DNA from 2 places in the Stenotrophomonas sp. YJH_SMC_46 genome. Region 1 is predicted to be linked to the other one. Evidence: riboswitches for the same ligand, from Rfam matches in the RefSeq annotation. Region 1 holds a riboswitch; the other holds the start of a gene.

Region 1 (10,535 bases):
CTTCGGCGTGCGCGAATGGGCCTGGCTGGCACTGCGCGCGGACATCGTTGCTGCACCGCTGCAGGCGCTTGGGTACCTGCAACCGTGGACGCAGGAAGTATCGCCGTACCTGCGCCGTTTCGCCTGCGAGGCGCTGCGTCCCCGGGGCGTCTGGGCTACGCATATCGCGCTGTTCAAGCAGCAGCCCCAACACGCAATGCCGTTGCTGGACGCGCTGGCCGACGACCCCGAGCGCTATGTGCAGGACTCCGTCGGCAATTGGCTCAACGATGCCGGCAAGACGCAGCCGCAATGGCTGCGTGGGCTGTGCGCACGTTGGCAACGCGAGCACCACAGCGATGCCAACGCCTACATCCGCAAACGCGCCATGCGATCACTGCGGTAATGGCGGCCGCTGGCCGGCAATCCCATGAACCTCAAGGAAGAACCGCAATGCCCCACACCTTCATCGAGCTCTACACCGCCACCCCCGCCTGGACGGCGCTCTCGCCCGGACAACGCACCGCCTTCTTCGCCCGCATCGGCGAGGGCATGCAGCGTTTCGACCCGGAAAGCATCAGGCCGCTGGCCATGGGCCGCATTGCTACCGACGTGCCGCATGGCAGCGGCGAGCAGTTCTATGCGGTCTGGCACTGCGCCAGCCGCGAAGCGGCCGACACGCTGGTGGCCGGGATCGCCGCCACCGGCTGGCATGATTACTTCACCACCACCCATGCCATCGGTGAGGTGAACAGCATGGGCCAGCATCTGGCCGACCTGGCCGCGCTCTAGTGGTACGGCGGCGGCCTGCGATCCCCGGCATGGGCGGCACATGCGCCTGTCACCGATACACGGTAAACAGTGCGTTGCCCATGTCCATCCGCAGGGACGTTGATCATGCAGAGCAAGCTCGAGGTCACGCTGTTCGGTCCGCTTGGCGAGTGCCCGGCATTGCAGTTGCCGGGGCAGGAGAACCCGTCGGTGGCCATCCCGGAATCGGCCCTGCGTCGATTGGTCTCCGACCTCTACACCGCACGCTCCCTGCTCAACCCCGAGCAGCTGGACGAGGCCCGGCAGGAGCTGGATCGGGTGCTGGAGCGCTGGGCCGATATCCACGAAGGCCTGCTGCTGGACGTTGAAGTGCATGGCAGCCGATAGCCCGCCGCTGCGCTCGGGCAGCGTCCCAGTTGCGGATGAAACATTTTGCACTGCGAAAAAGCTGTGCTATCAATAGATCCCATGAACGCAGCCGCTACCCGTTTTTACTGGTATTACTTTCCGAAGCCACTGGCGGAGGAAGGACTGCGCTCACCCTGAAGAAAGCTTCAGACGCATTCCCGAAAGCCGCCAGCGAACCTGGCGGCTTTTTTCATGCCGCCACGCTGGGGACCCCCAACGTTCCGGAGATCTCCCGCAATGCCCCCGCACACCGACGACCTGCGTATCCGCACCATCGAACCGCTGACACCGCCTGCCCAGCTGCTGGCGATGCTGCCCTGCGATGACGAAGCCTCCGACACCGTCAGCGCCTCGCGCGCGGCCCTGCACCAGATCCTGCACGGCCGCGACGACCGTCTGGCGGTGGTGGTTGGCCCGTGCTCGATCCACGACCCGAAAGCCGCCATCGAGTACGCGCATCGCCTGAAGCCGTTGCGCGATGCGCTGGCCGGCGAGCTGGAAATCGTCATGCGCGTGTACTTCGAGAAGCCGCGCACCACGGTGGGCTGGAAGGGCCTGATCAACGATCCGGACCTGGACGGCAGCTTCAGGATCGACAAGGGCCTGCGCATCGCACGCGGCCTGCTGCGCGACATCAACAAGCTGGGCCTGCCGGCCGGTGTCGAGTTCCTTGACGTGATCTCGCCGCAGTACATCGCCGACCTGGTGGCATGGGGCGCGATCGGCGCACGCACCACTGAAAGCCAGGTGCATCGCGAGTTGGCCTCGGGGTTGTCGTGCCCGGTCGGCTTCAAGAATGGCACCGATGGCAACGTGAAGATCGCCGCTGACGCGGTGGGTGCTGCGTCCAATCCGCATCACTTCCTGTCGGTCACCAAGCAGGGCGGCACCGCCATCGTGTCGACCACCGGCAACCCCGACTGCCATGTGATCCTGCGCGGCGGCAAGCAGCCGAACTACGACGCAGGCAGTGTTGCCGAGGCCTGCCAGGTGCTGGCCAAGGCCAAGCTGCCAGCGCGCCTGATGATCGACGCCAGCCATGCCAACAGCCTGAAGAATCCGGAGAACCAGCCGAAGGTGATCGACGACATCGCCGTTCAGCTGGAAGACGGCGAACAGCGCATCGTGGGTGTGATGATCGAGAGCCATCTGGTCGGTGGCCGCCAGGAACTGGTGGAAGGCCAGCCGCTGGTCTACGGCCAGAGCATCACCGATGGCTGCATCGACTGGGATACCACGGTGACGGTGCTGGAGCGACTGGCTGCGGCCGTGCGTGCCCGTCGCGACGTAAAGGTGTCCGAAGCCGCTTGAGTGCGGCACGTGTGTGGATGGCGGCCAGCGCCTGCGGGGGTGCGGCCGCGATCAGGGCCGGTCGGAGTTGGAGACCGGCCCATCTGCACCGGCGATGCGCCTGGCGCTGCGCATGAGCGACAGCGCCAGGTACATCGCCGGGGTGGTGAGAACGATGGATGGGGCCTTCATGTAGCGTCGAGCCCGCGAAGCGCGGGGCTTTGTAGAAGATCCGCTCCACGTACGCTCCAGGTCACGTCACAATGCCACTTCCTGTTTGGTGGCCGCAGCCATGAAAGAACTGATCATTCCAGAAGCCGCACAGCGCGATGAGGATTCCATCGAGATGATCCGCGTGTGGATTGCCGAACGGGGATTGCATGCTTCGCTGAACGTTGGCCTGTATGGCGATCGTCCTGGCATTCGAGAGGAGCATGCGTGGGGACGCATCCTGGCAGACGTCGCCCAGCATGTCGCAGATGCTCTGGTCGTGAGTGGCGGGATGGAGCGCGGCGCGGCGATCAACGCGATCAAGGATGCATTCGATGAAGAGCTGCGGGCGCCGTCCAGTGGGCGCTCGGGGGGATTCGTGGTCCGCCACTGAGGGACCAGATGGGCGCCGCGGCGCTGGAGACAGCGTCCCAACGCAACACGGCAACAAGCGCTGGGCGACGTGGAGAACGCGAACTTCAATGCACTTCGTCGTGGTACACGAATTTCGGCATTTCCCAGCGGTAGTGGATCGCCAGCAGGCGCAGCGCGAAGCCGCCGCCGAGGCAGCACAGGATCGCGGTGGCGTCGGCCACGCCCCAGTGCAGCAGCAACAGGTAGGCCGCGCCGGTCAGCAGCGCGATGATCGCGTACAGCTCCTTCTGGAAGATGAGTGGTACCTCGTTGCAGAGGATGTCGCGCAGCACGCCGCCGAACGCGCCGGTCAGCATGCCGGCGATCAGCACGATCGGCATCGCATGGCCGGCTTCGCGCGCGATCGAGCAGCCGATCAGGGTGAAGGCGATCAGGCCCAGGCCGTCGAGTACCAGGAAGGTGCGGCGGAAGTGGTGCATCCAACGTGCCACCCAGGTGGCGATCAGCGCCGCGCATACGGTGAAGCCCAGGTACTCGGGATGCTTCACCCAGCCCAGCGGATAGTGGCCGAGCAGGATGTCGCGCAGTGATCCGCCGCCGAGGGCGGTGACGCAGGCGATCATGACCACGCCGAACAGGTCCATGCGGCGGCGGCCTGCGGACAGTGCGCCAGTCATGGCCTCGGCGGAAATGGCAATCAGGTAGATGATGGACAGCAGCATGGGACAGGCTCCGGGCGCGGTGGGGCCGGCCATGCGCGACTACCGCCACTGCCTGCGCAATGACGGGATGACGATGACCGGTGCCGCTCCCGCTGTCCTTTTGCCTGAGAGTTCAGCGGCGTAGGCCGCGTGCCCCTTCGGCGGATCGTCCCGGGCGTGCCCGGTGACCTCTCTCCAGCTCGGCGAGTCGAATGCATGGTTGGTGGGATTCCAGCCCACCGGCCTGAGCGATCATGGGAGCCTGCGCCTTCGGCGGGCGCCAGCGCGGCGCCTCTCTCCTGCATTCGGGCGCCAGTATATCCGCTGCAGTGCAGCACGGCATAATCCGGGCATGGCCCCGTCCCTCCGCCCCTGGTTCCTGTATCTGCTCGAATGCCGCGACGGGAGCTACTACGCGGGCATCAGCACAGATGTGGATGCGCGTTTCGCCGCCCACCAGGCCGGCAAGGGCGCGCGCTACACCCGGGCCCGCCCGCCGCTGCGCGTGCTGGCCGTGCGCCAGTACCCGGACCGGGCCGCCGCGTCACGGGCCGAATGGCAGCTCAAGCAGCAGCCGCGCGAACGCAAGCTGGCCTGGCTGCAGGCCCCGGATCCTGCGCTTCTGTAGAGCCGAGCCCACGCTCGGCTCCGGGTTCTGTAGATTCACGCCATGCGTGGATGGGCTGCCGGGCCATGCGATGATCGCTCCGCGCCAAGCGCTGGAGACCCGGATGTCCACCTTTGCTTTTCAGCACGACCGTCGGTCATTGTCGTCGCTGTGGTACCCGAAACCGAAGGCGCCGTGAACGATGCGCGCCGCCGGCAAAGCATGGATCTCCGTCGTCGTGCTGGTCGCCGGCATCGCGCTGTTGCCTGGCCTGCTGTACCTGCTCGGGCTGGCATTGGCAGGCGGTCGGCCGAAGCCGGCCGACCGTGTGCCCAGTGGTGTGGCTGCGTGCAGCAGTGAGCCACGGGAGGGATACCACGCGATGAACCCCTGGCGCTTCACCGCCCAGTTCTTCGACAAGGACGTGATGAAGAAGGTGCCTGAAGTTGAGCGTGAGGCCTTCTGGATTGCCCGGCGCCACCTGTGGCGGCAACCGCAGCGCGGCATGCTGCGCTGGCATCTCAGTAGTACCGCATTGACGATCTGGATCACCCGGCATTGGAGTACCGCGCAGATTGCCGACACCGCGAGGAAGGAGGACTTCTGCCGGACCGGGGCGAAACGGTGGGTGTCCGGTGCCCCGATGAACCGGTAGATCCGACGCCATGCGTGGAGGGTGTTGACGGGGTCAGAGTCCTTTCCTGCGGAAAGGGATCCGACCCCGCTGCGTGCAGCCCTACCGCTTCGGCCGCCGGTCGTCGCGGTCATCACCGAAGATGATGCGCGCGCTGCGCTGGTAGCTCCAGTACGCCACGGCCCAGTTCAGCAGCACCACGATGCGGTTGCGGAAGCCGATCAGGAAGAACACGTGCGCGGCCAGCCAGAACCACCACGCCAGCACGCCCGACAGCTGCAGTCGGCCCAGGTGCACGATCGCGGCCATGCGGCCGATGGTGGCCAGGTTGCCGTAGTCCGCGTACTTGAACGGGCCGGGTTCGGGCTTGCCGTGCAGGCGCGCGCGGATCACCTCGGCCACGTACTTGCCCATCTGCTTGGCGGCAGGGGCAACGCCGGGCACCGGCTTGCCATTGGCCTGGTTCAGCGCGGCCAGATCGCCAGCCACGAACAGTTCCGGGTGGCCAGACAGGGTGAGGTCGGGTTGCACCTGCACGCGCCCGGCGCGGTCCAGCGGCACCTCCAGCGTGCGCGCCAGCGGTGAAGCGGCCACACCGGCGGCCCACACCACCGTGCGTGCCGGCACGAACTGGTCACCGAGCGTGAAGCCCTGGCTGTCGATGTCGCTCACCGGGGTGCCGGTCAGCACTTCCACGCCCAGCTTTTCCAGCTGCCGGCGCGCCTTCAGCGAAAGCACTTCCGGGAACGAGGACAGCACGCGCGGCCCGGCCTCGATCAGCCGCACTTTCGCACTGGCCGGATCAATGTGGCGGAACTCGTTGCGCAGCGTGTGGCGCGCGATCTCGGCCAGCGTGCCGGCCAGTTCGACGCCGGTGGGACCACCACCGACGACGGCGAAACTCAGCCACGCCGCCTTCTTTGCCGGGTCCGGTTCGGCCTCGGCACGCTCGAACGCCAGCAGCAGCTTGCGGCGCAGCGCGATGGCATCGTCCAGCGTCTTCAGGCCGGGCGCATCATCGGCCCATTGGTCGTTGCCGAAGTAGGCGTGGGTGGCACCGGTGGCCAGCAGCAGGCTGTCGTAGTCCAGCGTGCTGCCATCGGCCATGCGGATCTGCCGCGCCTGCTTGTCGATGGCCACCACTTCGCCGAGGCGGACTTCCACATTGCGCTGGTGGCCGAGGATGTGGCGCAGCGGTGCGGCGATATCCGGTGCGGACAGGCCGGCGGTGGCCACCTGGTACAGCAGCGGCTGGAACAGGTGATGGTTGCGGCGGTCGACCAGGGTGATGCGTATGCGCTCGCGGGCCAGGGCACGGGTGGCCCAGAGACCGGCAAAACCGCCGCCGACAACGACCAGGTGGGGAACGCGCTCGCGACTCATCGACTCACTCCAGTGGGGGCATCGGGGGAAGCGCCTGGCATCTTCGCACGGCGGCCACCTGTCACGTCAGCGCCTGCCCGGATCGGCGATACTCGGGTTCAGGCAACCGCCCGTGAGGAGCCCATGAGCGAACCGGAAAAGCGCATCGCCCTGTTGATCGACGCCGACAATGCGCCGGCCTCGAAGATCGACGAGGTCCTGGCCGAAGTCGCCCGCTACGGCGTGGCCAACGTGCGCCGTGCCTACGGCAACTGGAAGAGCCCGCGGTTGAAGGGCTGGGAAGCGGTGCTGCACGAATATGCGATCCGCCCGATCCAGCAGTTTGCCTACAGCAAGGGCAAGAATGCCTCGGACATGGCGATGGTGATCGATGCCATGGACCTGCTGTACGCACGCAACCTTGATGGCTTCGCCATCGTCTCCAGCGATGCCGATTTCACTCCGATGGTGATGCGCCTGCTGACCGATGGCGTGAAGGTGTACGGCTTCGGCGAGAAGAAAACGCCCGAGCCGTTCGTCAACGCGTGCTCGAAATTCACCTACCTGGAAGCACTGGGCCAGACCCATGCCAGCGTGCCGGATACCGAACAGGCGTCCAGCGAACAGGCATCGAACGAGCCTGTGGCCAACGACGATGCCCGGCCACGCAAGAGCGGTGCGGAAATGCGCAGCGATACCCGGCTGGTGAAGATGCTGCGCCGCGCGGTGTCCTCGGCCGAGGGCGAGGACGGCTGGTCGCATCTGGGGCCGGTTGGCAGCCAGATCGGCAACCAGGCGTCGTTCGATCCGCGCAACTACGGTTACGGCAAGCTCAGTGATCTGCTGGCAGCGATCGGGCTGTTCGAGCTGAAGAAGGACGGCAAGTCATCCTACGTGCGCGCGCTGCCGAAGAAGAACCGGTAGTGCCGGCCGCTGGCCGGCAACGCTGGATGCAAGATCCCGCATCCGGCACGCACACACCCCACCCGATCAGGCGTATCGTTGCCGCTCGCATTGCCAGCAAGGAAAAACCCGCATGTTGAAGATCTGGGGCCGCCGCAATTCCAGTAACGTCCGCAAGGTGCTGTGGTGCGCCGAGGAGATCGGCCTGCCGTATGAATCCATCGAAGTCGGTGGCAGCCACGGCGGCACGCAGACGCCGGAGTACCAGGCGATGAATCCCAATAGCCTGGTGCCGGTGATCGAAGACCATGGCCTGCCGCTGTGGGAATCGAACGCCATCGTGCGCTATCTGAGCGCACGCTACGCATTGGGCACGCTGTACGCCGAAGACCCGATGGAGCGTGCCCAGGCCGAGAAGTGGATGGACTGGAGCACCTCGCGGATGGCGCCGCTGTACAGCGACCTGATCTGGGGCATCATGCGCACCGCCCCGGCCGACCGGGACGAATCGCGGATCAATGCCGCGATCGTGCGCGCCGGCGATTACCTGGCGATGGCCGATGCCACGCTGGCCAAACAGCCGTGGCTGTCGGGCGACAAGTTCGCGATGGGTGACATTCCGCTGGGCTCGCTGATCTACGCCTGGTACGAGCTGCCGATCCAGCGGCCGGAACTGCCGCACCTGGCCGAGTGGTACGCCCGCCTGCGAGAGCGGCCGGCCTACCAGCGCGGCGTGATGTCGCCGCTGACGTAAGCACTGCCCGGTGCTGAAACGCAGCCGAGCATGGCTCGGCTCTACGGTAGTGCCGAGCCATGCTCGGCAGTGCTCTACGGGATCAATACAGGTCCGTTGGATCCACATCCAGCGACCAGCGCACCTTGCGTGCTTCCGGCAGCGCGTACAGCTGTGGCACCAGCTGCGAAAGCACGCCATGCAGTGGCGGCCGCTGCATGGCAGACAGCAGCAGCTGCGTACGCTGGTAGCCAGCGCGGCGTGGCATCGGTGCTGGCATCGGCCCGTAGGCCTCGACCACGTCCTGCTCGCCCAGCAACTGTCGTGCGGCCAGCAGGAACGCATTGGCATGCTCCACGTGCTGCGCTTCGGCGCGCATCAGCGCCAGGTGCGCGAATGGCGGGAATCCTGCGGCTTCCCGCTGGTTCAACTCCGCCTGTGCGAACGGGTGGTAACCACCGCTGACCAGGGTTTCCAGCAACGGATGCCCGGGGTGATGGGTCTGCAGCCAGACCTCGCCGGGGTCACGTGCGCGCCCGGCGCGACCGGCCACCTGGATCAGCTGTTGCGCGAGTTTCTCGCTGGCGCGGAAGTCAGCGGAGAACAGGCCTTCGTCGATGCCCACCACCACCACCAGGGTCAGCTTCGGCAGGTCGTGGCCCTTGGCCAGTATCTGCGTGCCGACCAGGATGCCGGGCTGGTCGCCCAGTCTCGCCAGCTGCTGTTCCAGTGCATCGCGACGTGACGTGGTGCCGCGGTCGATGCGCACCACAGGGACGTCGGCGAAGGCCGCGGTGAGATGCTCTTCCAGGCGTTCGGTGCCGATGCCCTGCGGTTGCAGCGCCAGGCTGCCGCAGGCCGGGCATGCCAGCGGTGCCGGTTGTCGCGCGCCGCAGTGATGGCACTGCAGGCGGCGGCCGCCGCCATGCACGGTCATCGGTGCATCGCAGCGGTTGCACGGTGCGGTCCAGCCGCAGTCGTGGCACAGCAGTACCGGCGCGTAGCCACGCCGGTTCTTGAACACCAGCACCTGCTGGCCGCGCTGCAGGTGCTCGTCGATGCCGGCCAGCACATCAGCCGAGAGGCCATCGTGCAGCGGCCGCTTGCGCACATCGAGGATGCGCACACGCGGTGGCCGCGCATCACCGGCACGCTGCTTCAGGCGCAGGTGGGTGTAGCGCCCGGCGTAGGCGTTATGCAGCGTTTCCAGCGAAGGCGTGGCACTGCCGAGCAGCACCGGAATGCCGAGCGCCTTGGCCCGGACCAGAGCGAAATCGCGCGCGTGATAGCGGATGCCGTCCTGCTGCTTGTAGCTGCCGTCGTGTTCCTCGTCGATGATCAGCAGCCCGGCCTGCGGCAATGGCGTGAACACCGCCGAGCGGGTGCCGACGATGACCCGTGCCTCGCCGCGCGAAGCCGCAGCCCAGACGCGCGCGCGCTCGTTGTCGTTCAACCCCGAATGCAATGCGTGCACGGCGATGCCAAGGCGGCCGCGGAAGCGTGCCAGGGTCTGCGGGGTCAGACCGATTTCCGGCACCAGCACCAGCGCCTGCCTGCCCTGCGCCAGGCAGTGGATGATGGCCTGCAGGTACACCTCGGTCTTGCCGCTGCCGGTCACGCCATCCAGCAGGAAGGGCTGGAAGCCTTCGGCGGCGTTGATGGCGGCCACCGCTTCGGCCTGGTCCGGGTTGAGGGTGGGGCCGGGCAGCGGCTGCGCATGCTGCGGTGCCACCGTCATCGCCACGCGCTCTGCCAGCGCACGCTTGGCCAGGCTGCGCGCGGCGGTGCGCCAGTCCTCCATGCGTTCGCCCAGTACATCCTCATCCACCACGGCCCCGGCCAGCAGTTCGGCCAACTGCCGCGGGCGGCTGCCGGCGCGCAGCTTCCCGCGCTGGGCATGGCCTTCGGGGGTCAACTGCCAGCCCCAGTGGTGGGTGTCGGGCAGGGCTTCGCCATGACGCAGCGGTCCTGGCAGGGCGGTGCTCAGTACCTCGCCCAGCGGTGCGTGGGTGTAACGCGCCAGCCATTGCAGGCTCTGCCACAGCTCCCCCTGCAGCAGCGGCTGCGGGTCGCACCAGGCCAACGCCTGGCGCAGTCCCTGGCCGTCGTCGGTCTGGCCGTGCCCCACCACCACCCCGACCAGCTCGCGGTTGCCGAACGGCACCTTCAGGCGGCAGCCGACCGCAACCGTGGGGCCATCGCCCTCCGGCGACAGGTAGTCGAACAGACGGGGCAGGGGGACGGGCAGGGCGACCTGCAGGGTCGGAATCGGTGAAAGCATCGGGCCAGTGTACCGGGCCATGCGCGCGCGAATGGCGGGGTGGGAGACGGCGGAGCGGCGCCCGTTGAATCATAAATGTCACCTAAATATCGGTGTCCATTGGAGATTCAGGCTTATCCACATGTTCTGTGGATAACGTTGTGCGTTACCGGTCGACGGGAACGCAGGAGGCCGATGGCGACGAGCTCACGCTTGGGTTGGTCAAAAAATAGCCACACTTAAAAACTATTCAAAATCAACAGTTTAAGTGTGAAACATTGCTGAAACAGAGTGAATTCAGC
Region 2 (10,535 bases), on a different contig from region 1:
TGGTCGGCGAAACTCTCCGCGCGGGTACGGCCCTTGCGGCCATCGTCGGCGCTGGCGTGGCTGCGGAAACCCGCAGGCGTCTCACGCGGTGAGTCCTCCTGCAGCGAACTGGGATCGTAGGCCACCCGGCCCTTGGGCACGTGCATCTGCATGTGGCCATCGCGCTGATGATTGGCGAATGGGCACTTCGGGGCATTCACCGGGATCTGGTGGAAATTCGGGCCGCCAAGACGCAGCAGTTGGGTGTCCAGGTAGGAGAACAGGCGGCCCTGCAGCAGTGGGTCGTTGCTGAAGTCGATGCCCGGCGGCACGTTGGCCGGGCAGAACGCCACCTGTTCGGTCTCGGCGAAGAAGTTGTCGGGCCAGCGGTCCAGCACCATGCGCCCGATCACCTGCAACGGCACCAGCGATTCGGGAATGATCTTGGTCGGGTCCAGGTGATCGAACGGGAATGCGTCGGCTTCTTCTTCGGTGAACAACTGCACCGCCAGCTCCCATTCGGGAAAGTCGCCGCGCTGGATGGCCTCGAACAGGTCGCGGCGATGGAAGTCATTGTCGGCTGACTGCAGCTTCAGCGCTTCGTCCCAGACCGTTGACTGGATGCCCAGCTTTGGCCGCCAATGGAACTTGACGAAGGTCGACTCGCCCGCCTCGTTCAGCAGGCGGAAACTGTGCACGCCGAAGCCTTCGATCATGCGCAGCGAGCGCGGAATGGCACGGTCGCTCATTGCCCACATGATCATGTGCATCGACTCGGGCATCAGCGAAATGAAGTCCCAGAAGGTGTCGTGGGCCGAGGCGGCCTGCGGGAAGGCACGGTCCGGTTCCATCTTCACTGCGTGCACCAGGTCCGGGAATTTCATGGCGTCCTGGATGAAGAACACCGGAATGTTGTTGCCGACCAGGTCCCAGTTGCCCTCCCTGGTATAGAACTTGACCGCGAAGCCGCGCACGTCGCGCGGGGTATCCACCGAGCCTGCGCCACCGGCCACGGTCGAGAAGCGGGTGAATACGGGTGTCTTCACCCCTACCTCGGTCAGGATGCGCGCGCGGGTATGGGCGGCCAGTGACCGGGTCAACTCGAAGTAGCCATGTGCTGCGCTGCCACGTGCATGCACGATGCGCTCGGGAATGCGTTCGTGATCGAAGTGGGTGATCTTTTCACGCAGGATGAAGTCCTCCAGCAGCGTGGGCCCCCGAGGCCCCTGTCGCAGGGAGTTCTGGTTGTCTGCCACCGGGATGCCCTGATCGGTGGTCATCACCGGATGGCTGCCCCCGGCCTGCTGGTGGAGCTCATCGCCATTGCCCCGTGGGTGGCTTTCGGGCGGGGTGGTTGCGCGCTTGCCGGTCGGCTTGCTGGCGGCCATGGAGGGTGGCTCCGGATCGTCAAAGGGAACCACGACACTGGAACCGAGCCCGTTAAACCCCGGTCCGGCAAAGGTGAACGTACGGGCAAAAGCGGGCTCGGGTATGCTTGCCGCATGCGAGTCGAGCCCGCCGACATCGAAGCCTTGTTCGACGCCATCCCGGACGTGCTGTTCTTCATCAAGGACCGCCAGGGGCGGTACACCCACGTCAACCAGACCATGCTGCGACGGCTGGGCCTGCGCGCGCGCAAGGACGTGATCGGGCGCACGGCGGCCGAGATCTACCCGACCGGCCTCAGCGCGGACTATGTCGACCAGGATGCCCGCGTGCTGTCCGGCGAGGTGATCGAGAACCTGATGGAGCTGCACCTGTTCGCCAACCGCGAACCGGGCTGGTGCCTGACCTGCAAGCGCCCGCTGCTGGTCGATGGCGCCATCGAGGGCCTGATCGGCATTTCCCGCGACCTGGGCCAGAAGGACAGCCTCGGCACCCAGTATGAGCAGCTGCGGCTGGCGCTGGCCCACCTCAACGCGCACTACGCCGAGAACGTGCGCATGCAGACCCTGCTGGACATCACCGGCTTCTCGCTGTCCAAGCTGGAGCGCAGCTTCCGCAAGGTGTTCCAGATGACCCCGCAGCAGGTGCTGACCCGGCTGCGGATCCAGATGGCCATGCACCTGCTGCACGGTGACGAGAGCATCGCCAGCATCGGCCAGGCCTGCGGTTTCAGCGACCAGAGCGCCTTTACCCGCAAGTTCAAGGCTGAAACCGGTTTCTCGCCGCGTGCCTACCGCGCCCGTATTGGCGGTGGTGTCGGCGAGCCGGCGCTGGCCTGAGCCGGCTGCTGCGCTGTGCCTATCCCCGCGGGCATGGGACAGGGTAAGGTGTCGCCCCTGTAGCCCGCCGCCAGCCCTGCCGATGCCCAACTCGATTCCGACCGCTTCGCCCTCCCGCCTCGGACATTCGCTCAAGCCCCGCCAGCTGATCATGATGGGTCTGGGCAGTGCCATCGGCGCCGGCCTGTTCCTCGGTTCGGGCGTGGGTGTGCAGGCGGCCGGTCCGGCCGTTCTGGTCTCGTACTTGGTCGCTGGCGCGCTGGTGATCATCGTGATGAACGCTCTGGGCGAAATGGCGGCGGCCAAACCGACCAGCGGCGCGTTCTCGGTCTATGCCGCCGATGCCATGGGCGCCACCGCCGGTGCCACCGTCGGCTGGTTGTGGTGGGTGCAGCTGGTGATCGTGATCGCCGCCGAAGCGGTAGGCGCGGCCGGGCTGCTGGCCACGGTCTGGCCTGCGGTGCCGGTGCCGATGGCAGCGTTGGCCTTCATGCTGTTCTTCACCGCGATCAACCTGCTCGGGGTGAAGAACTTCGGCGAGTTCGAATTCTGGTTCGCCATCCTGAAAGTGGCGGCGATCCTGGCGTTCATTGCCATCGGTGTGGCGCTGCTGATGGGTTGGCTCCCGCAGGTGACCTCGCCTGGGCTGAGCAACTTCACCGAGCATGGTGGTTTTGCGCCGAAGGGCCTGGCCGGTATTGGCGCTGCACTGCTGGTTGTCGTTTTTGCCTTCGGCGGCACCGAGATCGTGGCCGTTGCGGCGGCGGAGACCGAAGATCCGGAGCGCAGCATCGCCCGTGCCATCCGCACCGTGGCGTGGCGCATCCTGGTGTTCTACATCGGCTCGCTGAGCGTGATCATCGCCGTGGTGCCGTGGACCAGCGAAGCGTTGAAGTCGCCCTTCGCCGCTGTGCTGGACATTGCCCGTATTCCGGGTGCCGGCAGCGCCATCACCCTGATCGCGGTGATCGCGCTGCTGTCGGCACTCAATGCCAACCTCTACGGCGCCTCGCGCATGATGTATTCACTGGCGCAGCGCCGCGAAGCCCCGGCCGTGCTGGGCTGGACCGATCCGCGCCAGGTGCCGGTGATTGCCGTGCTGGCCAGCGTGCTGTTCGGTTTCGCCGCCACGGTGATGGAACTGCTGTTCCCGGACCGGGTGCTGCCGGTGCTGCTGAACATCGTCGGTTCGACCTGCCTGCTGGTGTGGACGCTGTCGCTGGTCTCACAACTGGTGTTGCGCCGCCGCGCGGATCGTCTGGGTACCCGGCTGCCGTTCCGCATGGCGGGCTTCCCGTGGCTGACCTGCTGCGCGCTGGCGATCCTGGCGCTGATCTTCGGCCTGCTGCTGAGCGAGTCGCACACCCGCCTGCAGTTCCTGTCGATGGTGGCGCTGACCGCCACGATCGCCGCCGGCAGCGCCATCGCGCGGCGCATGCGCGAGGCGTGATTCTGTAGAGCCGACCCTACGGTCGAGGCTGCTGTTTGCGCGATCGCCAGCCGAGCATGGGCTCGGCTCTACAACAGGCACACACTCCGCGTGGCACTGTGCGCAGGTGGGCCGCCAGCGGCCCGTCGACCAGGAGTACCGCATGCTGCGCAGCCGTCCCTTCCTGATGTTCACCGGCCAGGCCGAGGCCGCGCTGGCCCTGTACGCCGAAGCCTTTGCCGATTTCCGCCTGCTGGCCCTGCAACGCCACCCCGAGGGGGCCGGCGCCGGCGTACCCGGACAGGTCCGCCAGGCCATCTTCCTGCTCGGTGGCACCCATTACCTGTGCTTCGACAGCCTGGATGTGCACGACTTCACCTTCAGCCCGTCGATCTCGCTGTTCGTCGAGTGCTCCGGTGCCGAGCAGTTCGAGCGTGCGGCACGCGTGCTGGGCGAGGGCGGCCATTGGTTGATGCCGGTGGGTGATTACGACTTCAGCAACCGCTATGGCTGGGTGCAGGACCGCTTCGGCGTATCGTGGCAGTTGAGCCTGGGACAGATGCCGGACCCGTGATCGGGTAATTGTGGGTGTGGACCTTGGTTCACACGCCCTCATGAAAACGGCCCGCTTGCGCGGGCCGTTTTCTTTATCGATGCAGTGAGGAATCAAGCCTCGACTTCATCATCCTTGTAGGCATCGACCGGGATGCAGGCGCACATCACGTTCTTGTCACCGTACACGTTGTCGACGCGTGCCACCGGCGGCCAGTACTTGCTCTGCTTCAGGCTGGCCAGCGGGAAGGCGGCCAGTTCGCGCGGATAGGCGTGGGTCCACTCGCTGGCGGTCACCGCGGTGGCGGTGTGCGGGGCGTTCTTCAGCGGGTTGTCCTCGCGGTCCAGGCGACCGTCTTCGATCGCGCTGATTTCCTCTCGGATCTGGATCATCGCGTTGATGAAACGGTCCAGCTCATGCAGCGACTCGCTCTCGGTTGGCTCGACCATCAGCGTGCCGGCCACCGGGAAGCTCAGGGTCGGGGCGTGGAATCCGAAGTCGATCAGGCGCTTGGCGACGTCCTCGGCGCCGATGCCGCTGGTCTTCTCCAGCGGGCGCACGTCGAGGATGCACTCGTGCGCCACCAGGCCGTTGCGGCCGGTGTACAGCGTCTTGAAGTGCGGCGCCAGGCGCTTGGCGATGTAGTTGGCGTTGAGCTGCGCGACCTGGGTGGCCTTGCGCAGGCCTTCGCGGCCCATCATCGCGATGTACATCCAGCTGATCGGCAGGATCGAGGCGCTGCCGAAGCTGGCGGCGCTGACCATGCCGACCGGGCCGTTGTCACCCAGCTTGCCCGGCAGGAACGGGGCCAGGTGTTCCTTGACCGCGCACGGGCCAACGCCCGGGCCGCCACCGCCGTGCGGAATGCAGAAGGTCTTGTGCAGGTTCAGGTGCGAAACGTCCGAACCCCACTTGCCGGGCTTGGCCACGCCGACCAGGGCGTTCATGTTGGCGCCGTCGGTGTACACCTGGCCGCCGTGCTTGTGGATGATCTCGCAGATCTCGACCACCTCTTCCTCGAACACGCCGTGCGTGGACGGGTAGGTCATCATGATCGCGGCCAGGCGGTCGCTGTACTTCTCGGCGTTGAGGCGGATGTCTTCCACATCGACATTGCCGTTGGCATCGGTCTTGGTGACCACCACCTTCATGCCGCACATCTGCGCCGAGGCCGGGTTGGTGCCGTGCGCCGAATCCGGGATCAGGCAGATGTCGCGGTGGCCTTCGCCGCGCGAGCGGTGGTAGGCGCGGATCGCCAGCAGGCCGGCGTACTCGCCCTGTGCGCCGGAGTTCGGCTGCAGGCTGACCGCGTCGTAGCCGGTGCATTCGACCAGCATCGCTTCCAGCGAATCAATCAGTTCCTTGTAGCCCAGCGCCTGGTCGGCCGGCACCAGCGGGTGGATCTGCGAGAACTCCGGCCAGGTCACCGGGATCATCTCGGCGGTGGCGTTGAGCTTCATGGTGCACGAACCCAGCGGGATCATCGTGCGGTCCATCGCCAGGTCCTTGTCGGCCAGCGAACGCAGGTAGCGCAGCAGTTCGTGCTCGCTGTGGTGGGTGTTGAACACCGGATGGGTCAGGAACGCAGACTGGCGCAGCAGGCCGGCCGGCAGCGCGTCGGCGGTGCTTGCGTCCAGCGCATCGATGTCGGCCTGCGCGCCGAACACGGCGGCCAGCGCGACCACGTCGGCGCGGGTGGCGGTCTCGTCCAGGCTGATGCCGACCGAGTCGCTGTCGATCGCGCGCAGGTTGTAACCGGCGGCGCGTGCCTTGGCATGGATCTCATCGGCGTGCACGCCGGTGACGTGCAGGGTGTCGAAGAAGTCGCCACCGACCTGTACGCCGGCGTTGCGCAGTGCCGCAGCCAGGATGGCGGCCAGGCGGTGGGTGCGGCGGGCGATGCGGGTCAGGCCTTCCGGGCCATGGTAGACCGCATACATCGAGGCCATCACTGCCAGCAGCACCTGTGCGGTACAGATGTTGGAGGTGGCCTTCTCGCGGCGGATGTGCTGCTCACGGGTCTGCAGGGTCAGTCGGTATGCCGGGTTGCCCTGGGCATCGACCGAAACGCCGATCAGGCGGCCCGGCATCGAGCGCTTGTAGGCGTCACGGCAGGCCATGAAGGCGGCGTGCGGGCCACCGAAGCCGAACGGCACGCCGAAACGCTGGCTGTTGCCGACCACGATGTCCGCGCCCCATTCGCCCGGGGCAGCCAGCAGGGTCAGGGCCAGCAGGTCGGTGGCCACGGCCACCAGGCCGCCGCGTGCGTGCACGGCATCGACCAGCGCCTTGTAGTCACCGACCTGGCCGAAGGTGTCCGGGTACTGCAGCAGCAGGCCGAAGGCTTCTGCTTCCAGTGCCTCGGCCGGGGTGCCGACGCGCAGCACGATGCCCATGGGCTCGGCGCGGGTGCGCAGCAGTTCCAGGGTCTGCGGGTGCACGGCATCGTGCACGAAGAAGGTGTCCGACTTCGACTTGGCCGAACGCTTGGCCAGGGTCATCGCTTCGGCGGCGGCAGTGGCTTCGTCCAGCAGCGAGGCGTTGGCGATCTCCATACCGGTCAGGTCGGCGCACAGGGTCTGGAAGTTGATCAGCGCTTCCATGCGGCCCTGCGAGATTTCCGCCTGGTACGGGGTGTAGGCGGTGTACCAGGCCGGGTTTTCCAGGATGTTGCGCAGGATCACGTTCGGCGTGTGGGTACCGTAGTAGCCCTGGCCGATGAAGCTGCGCAGCACGGTGTTCTTGTCGGCGATCGCGCGGATCTTCGCCAGTGCCTGCACTTCGGTCATCGACTCCGGCAGCGCCAGCGGCGCCGGCGACTTGATCTTGGCCGGCACGATGGCATCGGTCATCGCATCCAGCGACGCGTGGCCGACGACGTCGAGCATCTGCGCGATCTCGGCATCGTTGGGGCCGATGTGACGCTCGACGAACGCATTGTGGTGCTCGAGCTCACGCAGGGAAGGGGTGTTCTGGGACATGGCGAAGGATCCGTCAGGAAAGGGCACACGCACGGGCACAAGCCGCCGGTCGGCGGTCTGCGGGGCGCCCCTCTGTCCTTTTGCCTGAGAGTTTGGAAGCGCGGAAAACCGCAGCTTCGTGCCCCTTCGGCGCCGGATCGAACCGGTCTCTCCAGAGTTCTGTTACGGGTGGTATCGGGCCTGAGCGATTACGGGCGTTGCGCCTTCGGCAGCGGTGTTCCGCTTCTCCCACCGTGTTGCCCGCGGATTATAGCCCGTTGCGGGCCCGCTGGCCGCCTCCCGGCACGGCCCCGCGGCTGAATGGCCGATGGCCCGGCCATGCGTTCTGTGCACCGCTGCATGGCATCGGGCGCAATCCCCACCTATGATGGGCGGATACCTGAATTCATCTGGCGCCCTCCCTGCAGACGGGGACCGGCGCCCGCCGTGCGTGCCGCGCATGGCCCTGCCGGACGCCTTTCCCATGACAGCCGCTGTTGCTCCCTCCACCCGCCGCATGGCCCTGCTGCTTGCCGGCCTGGCCATGTTCGGCCCGTTCTCGATCGACACCATCTTCCCCGCGTTCCCGCAGCTGGCGCAGCGCCTGTCGGTGGACGAGGTGGCGGTGCAGCAGACCATCAGCGTGTACCTGCTGTTCTATGGCCTGATGAGCCTGGCGCATGGCCCGCTGTCCGATGCGTGGGGGCGCAAGCGGGTGATCCTCGGTGGCCTGGTGGTGTTCGTCGGCGCCTCGGTCGGCTGTGCGCTGTCCACCGATCTGGCCACGCTGCTGGCGTTCCGCGCGCTGCAGGGCCTGTCGGCGGGTGTCGGCATGATCGTCGGCCGCGCGGTGATCCGCGATCTCTACCATGGCCACGACGCGCAGCGCCTGATGAGCCAGGTGTCGATGCTGTTCGGCATCGCCCCGGCCATCGCGCCGATCATCGGTGGCTGGATCCTGCTCAGTGGCGCCGGCTGGCCGCTGATTTTCTGGTTCCTGGTGGTGTTCGCGCTGGTCCTGCTGGCAGCCACTGCACGCTACCTGCCGGAGACCCATCCGGTCGAAGCGCGCGTGCCGTTGTCGCCGCACGCGTTGATGCGCGATTACGTGCGCATCGGTTTCAACCCGCGCTTCCTGCGCCTGGCGCTGGCCGGCAGCATCGGCTTCGGTGGCATCTTCCTGTACATCTCGTCGGCGCCGGTGTTCGTGATGCAGCACCTGCACCTGGGCGAGGGCGGTTTCGCCTGGTTGTTCATCCCCACCATCGGCGGCATGACCACCGGCTCGTTCCTGTCCGGGCGCATGGCCGGGCACACCACGCCCACCCGCCAGGTCGCCATCGGTTTCAGCCTGTGCGCGCTGTCGGCGCTGCTGAATGTCGGCTACGTGGCGCTGTCGCCGCAGTTCGTGTTGCCGTGGGCAGTGCTGCCGATCTTCCTGGGCGGCATGGGCATGGCGCTGATCTTCCCGATCCTGGCGCTGGCGGTGCTGGACATGTATCCGCACCAGCGCGGCCTGGCGTCGTCGCTGCAGGCCTTCGTGCAGCTGATGATCAGCACCGTGGTGGCCGGCGTGGTGTCGCCGTTGCTCAGTGCCAGCCCGCTGCACCTGGCGCTGGGCCAGGCCGCGTTCTTTGGCGCCGGCTTCGTGTTCTGGTACTGGGAGCACCGGCTTGAGCGCGCGGCGCAGGCAGCCTGCACGGGCGATTGAGCAGCGCGCAGGGGTAGGGCACGCCGCGATGCCCGTAACGCTTGCGGCGAGGAACGACCGGACTAGGCTGGGGACTCCAGCCAGCCGGTGCGTGGATGCACGACAGCCAGCCGATCCGATGTCGTTGCATGAGGTTCCCCCATGGCTGCGCAGCAGACCTACCGCCTGTTCGAGGTGGCGCTGAAGGAGCGCCGCGTTCTTTCTCCTTCCCTGGACCGCATGGTATTCACCGGTGCCGACGTGGCGCGGATGAAGACCGAAGGCCCGGACCAGCGCATCAAGGTGTTCTTCCCCTTGCCCGGCCAGGACGTGCCGCCGGTGCCCAGCGGCGAGGACTGGTACCCGCGCTACCGGGCGCTGCCGGACGACCAGCGTCCGCCCATGCGCACCTACACCATCCGCCACCTGCGCGCCGAGCAGGGCGAGGTCGACGTTGATTTCGTGCTTCATGGCGAGACCGGGCCGGCCTCGCGCTGGGCCATCCACGCGCGACCGGGCGACCGCGTAGTGCTGCTGGCCCCCGATGCCGACTGTGCCGACAGCAGCGAAGGCTGGGAATGGAAACCGCCGATGGGAGTCGGCCAGGTGCTGCTGGTGGCGGATGAAACCGCGCTGCCGGCGGTGGCCGGCATCCTCGAGGAACTGGCGGCCATGGTCGATCCGCCGCGCACGCTGGCGCTGCTGGAGGTGGCGCAGGCCGGTGATGCCGTGCACCTGAAGGCGCCCTCCAGCGCCGAGCTGGTCTGGCTGCCGCGCGGGCGGGCCGCCTACGGACAGCCGTTGCTGCAGGCGGTCCAGGCGCGGTTGGCAGCGGCCCCGGGCGCGGCTGCCGGCGATGCGCCGGATGAGATCGACGTCGATACGCAGATCCTCTGGGAGCAGGCCGATACCCGCGTGGCCGGACCGCTGTATGCCTGGGTGGCAGGCGAGGCGGCGGCGGTAATGGCGATCCGTCGCCACCTGGTCCGCGACTGCGGGCTGGACCGCCGCGCGATCACCTTCATGGGCTACTGGCGGCACGGCAAGGTGCTGGACTGACCGTGCTGGATCGAGCACGCGTGAAGCAGCGCTGCGGGCGGGGTGCGCTATCCTTGCGCCCCCCTTCGCAGCGGTACCGCACCATGTCCACCAGCTCCAAGACCCGCCGCGACCAGCGCCGTCGCCAGGAAAAACAGGCCGCCAACAAGGCCGCCGCGCAGGCGTCGCCGGTGGAGCCGCATGCCGAACTGCGCGACGCGCAGCGCACCCTGCTGGCCGGTGTCGTTCGCCGCGATGGCGAATGGGTGCTGGGCATGGATGGCCGCATCGCCGGCCACAGCGAGAGCGCTGCGCAGGTGCTGGCGCTGATCATGCAGGCCGGTGAGCTGCACGAACGCAATGGCACGCCGGTGCGCCTGATGTACTCCGACGCGCTGCGCGACGCCGCGTACGCCGAAGCGAAAGAGAAGGGCCAGACCTTCGAGGAGTTCAAGGCCGAGCTGGCCGCGGCGATGGCAGCGAAGAAGAACAGCTGATCCGCCGTGGGTAGCGCCGGGCCATGCCCGGCGAGCGCAGCGGTGCGATGAAGAGCCGCCGGGCATGGCCCGGCGCTACATCAGGGGCGGATCCTCGCGGACCCGCCCCTTTTCTCATTTCGCCGCCGGGGCCGCGTTGGTCTGCCAGCCGCACATCTGGCCTT

The links. A riboswitch is a leader RNA that binds a small molecule or an ion and turns the genes downstream of it on or off. The one in region 1 is predicted to bind glycine.
Region 2: another riboswitch for glycine. It lies ahead of gcvP (aminomethyl-transferring glycine dehydrogenase); the one in region 1 lies ahead of AC5P8C_RS06865 (trimeric intracellular cation channel family protein).

Annotation. Positions count from the first base shown of each region.
Region 1 is NZ_JCAFTO010000002.1:397,440-407,974, forward strand. Features, by position in the region: gene AC5P8C_RS06840 (DNA alkylation repair protein) at 1-385, shown strand, start outside; gene AC5P8C_RS06845 (DUF6616 family protein) at 433-771, shown strand; gene AC5P8C_RS06850 (hypothetical protein) at 877-1,137, shown strand; gene AC5P8C_RS06855 (3-deoxy-7-phosphoheptulonate synthase) at 1,396-2,469, shown strand; gene AC5P8C_RS06860 (DUF5076 domain-containing protein) at 2,741-3,052, shown strand; gene AC5P8C_RS06865 (trimeric intracellular cation channel family protein) at 3,138-3,755, opposite strand; glycine riboswitch at 3,840-3,943, opposite strand; glycine riboswitch at 3,957-4,046, opposite strand; gene AC5P8C_RS06870 (GIY-YIG nuclease family protein) at 4,087-4,362, shown strand; gene AC5P8C_RS06875 (hypothetical protein) at 4,544-4,996, shown strand; gene AC5P8C_RS06880 (NAD(P)/FAD-dependent oxidoreductase) at 5,078-6,358, opposite strand; gene AC5P8C_RS06885 (NYN domain-containing protein) at 6,482-7,261, shown strand; gene AC5P8C_RS06890 (glutathione S-transferase family protein) at 7,374-7,994, shown strand; gene AC5P8C_RS06895 (primosomal protein N') at 8,077-10,254, opposite strand.
Region 2 is NZ_JCAFTO010000007.1:28,659-39,193, reverse strand. Features, by position in the region: gene AC5P8C_RS19150 (catalase) at 1-1,367, opposite strand, end outside; gene AC5P8C_RS19145 (helix-turn-helix transcriptional regulator) at 1,482-2,204, shown strand; gene AC5P8C_RS19140 (amino acid permease) at 2,287-3,654, shown strand; gene AC5P8C_RS19135 (VOC family protein) at 3,797-4,207, shown strand; gene gcvP (aminomethyl-transferring glycine dehydrogenase) at 4,300-7,167, opposite strand; glycine riboswitch at 7,230-7,332, opposite strand; gene AC5P8C_RS19125 (multidrug effflux MFS transporter) at 7,631-8,857, shown strand; gene AC5P8C_RS19120 (siderophore-interacting protein) at 8,999-9,895, shown strand; gene AC5P8C_RS19115 (hypothetical protein) at 9,979-10,371, shown strand; gene AC5P8C_RS19110 (M2 family metallopeptidase) at 10,486-10,535, opposite strand, start outside.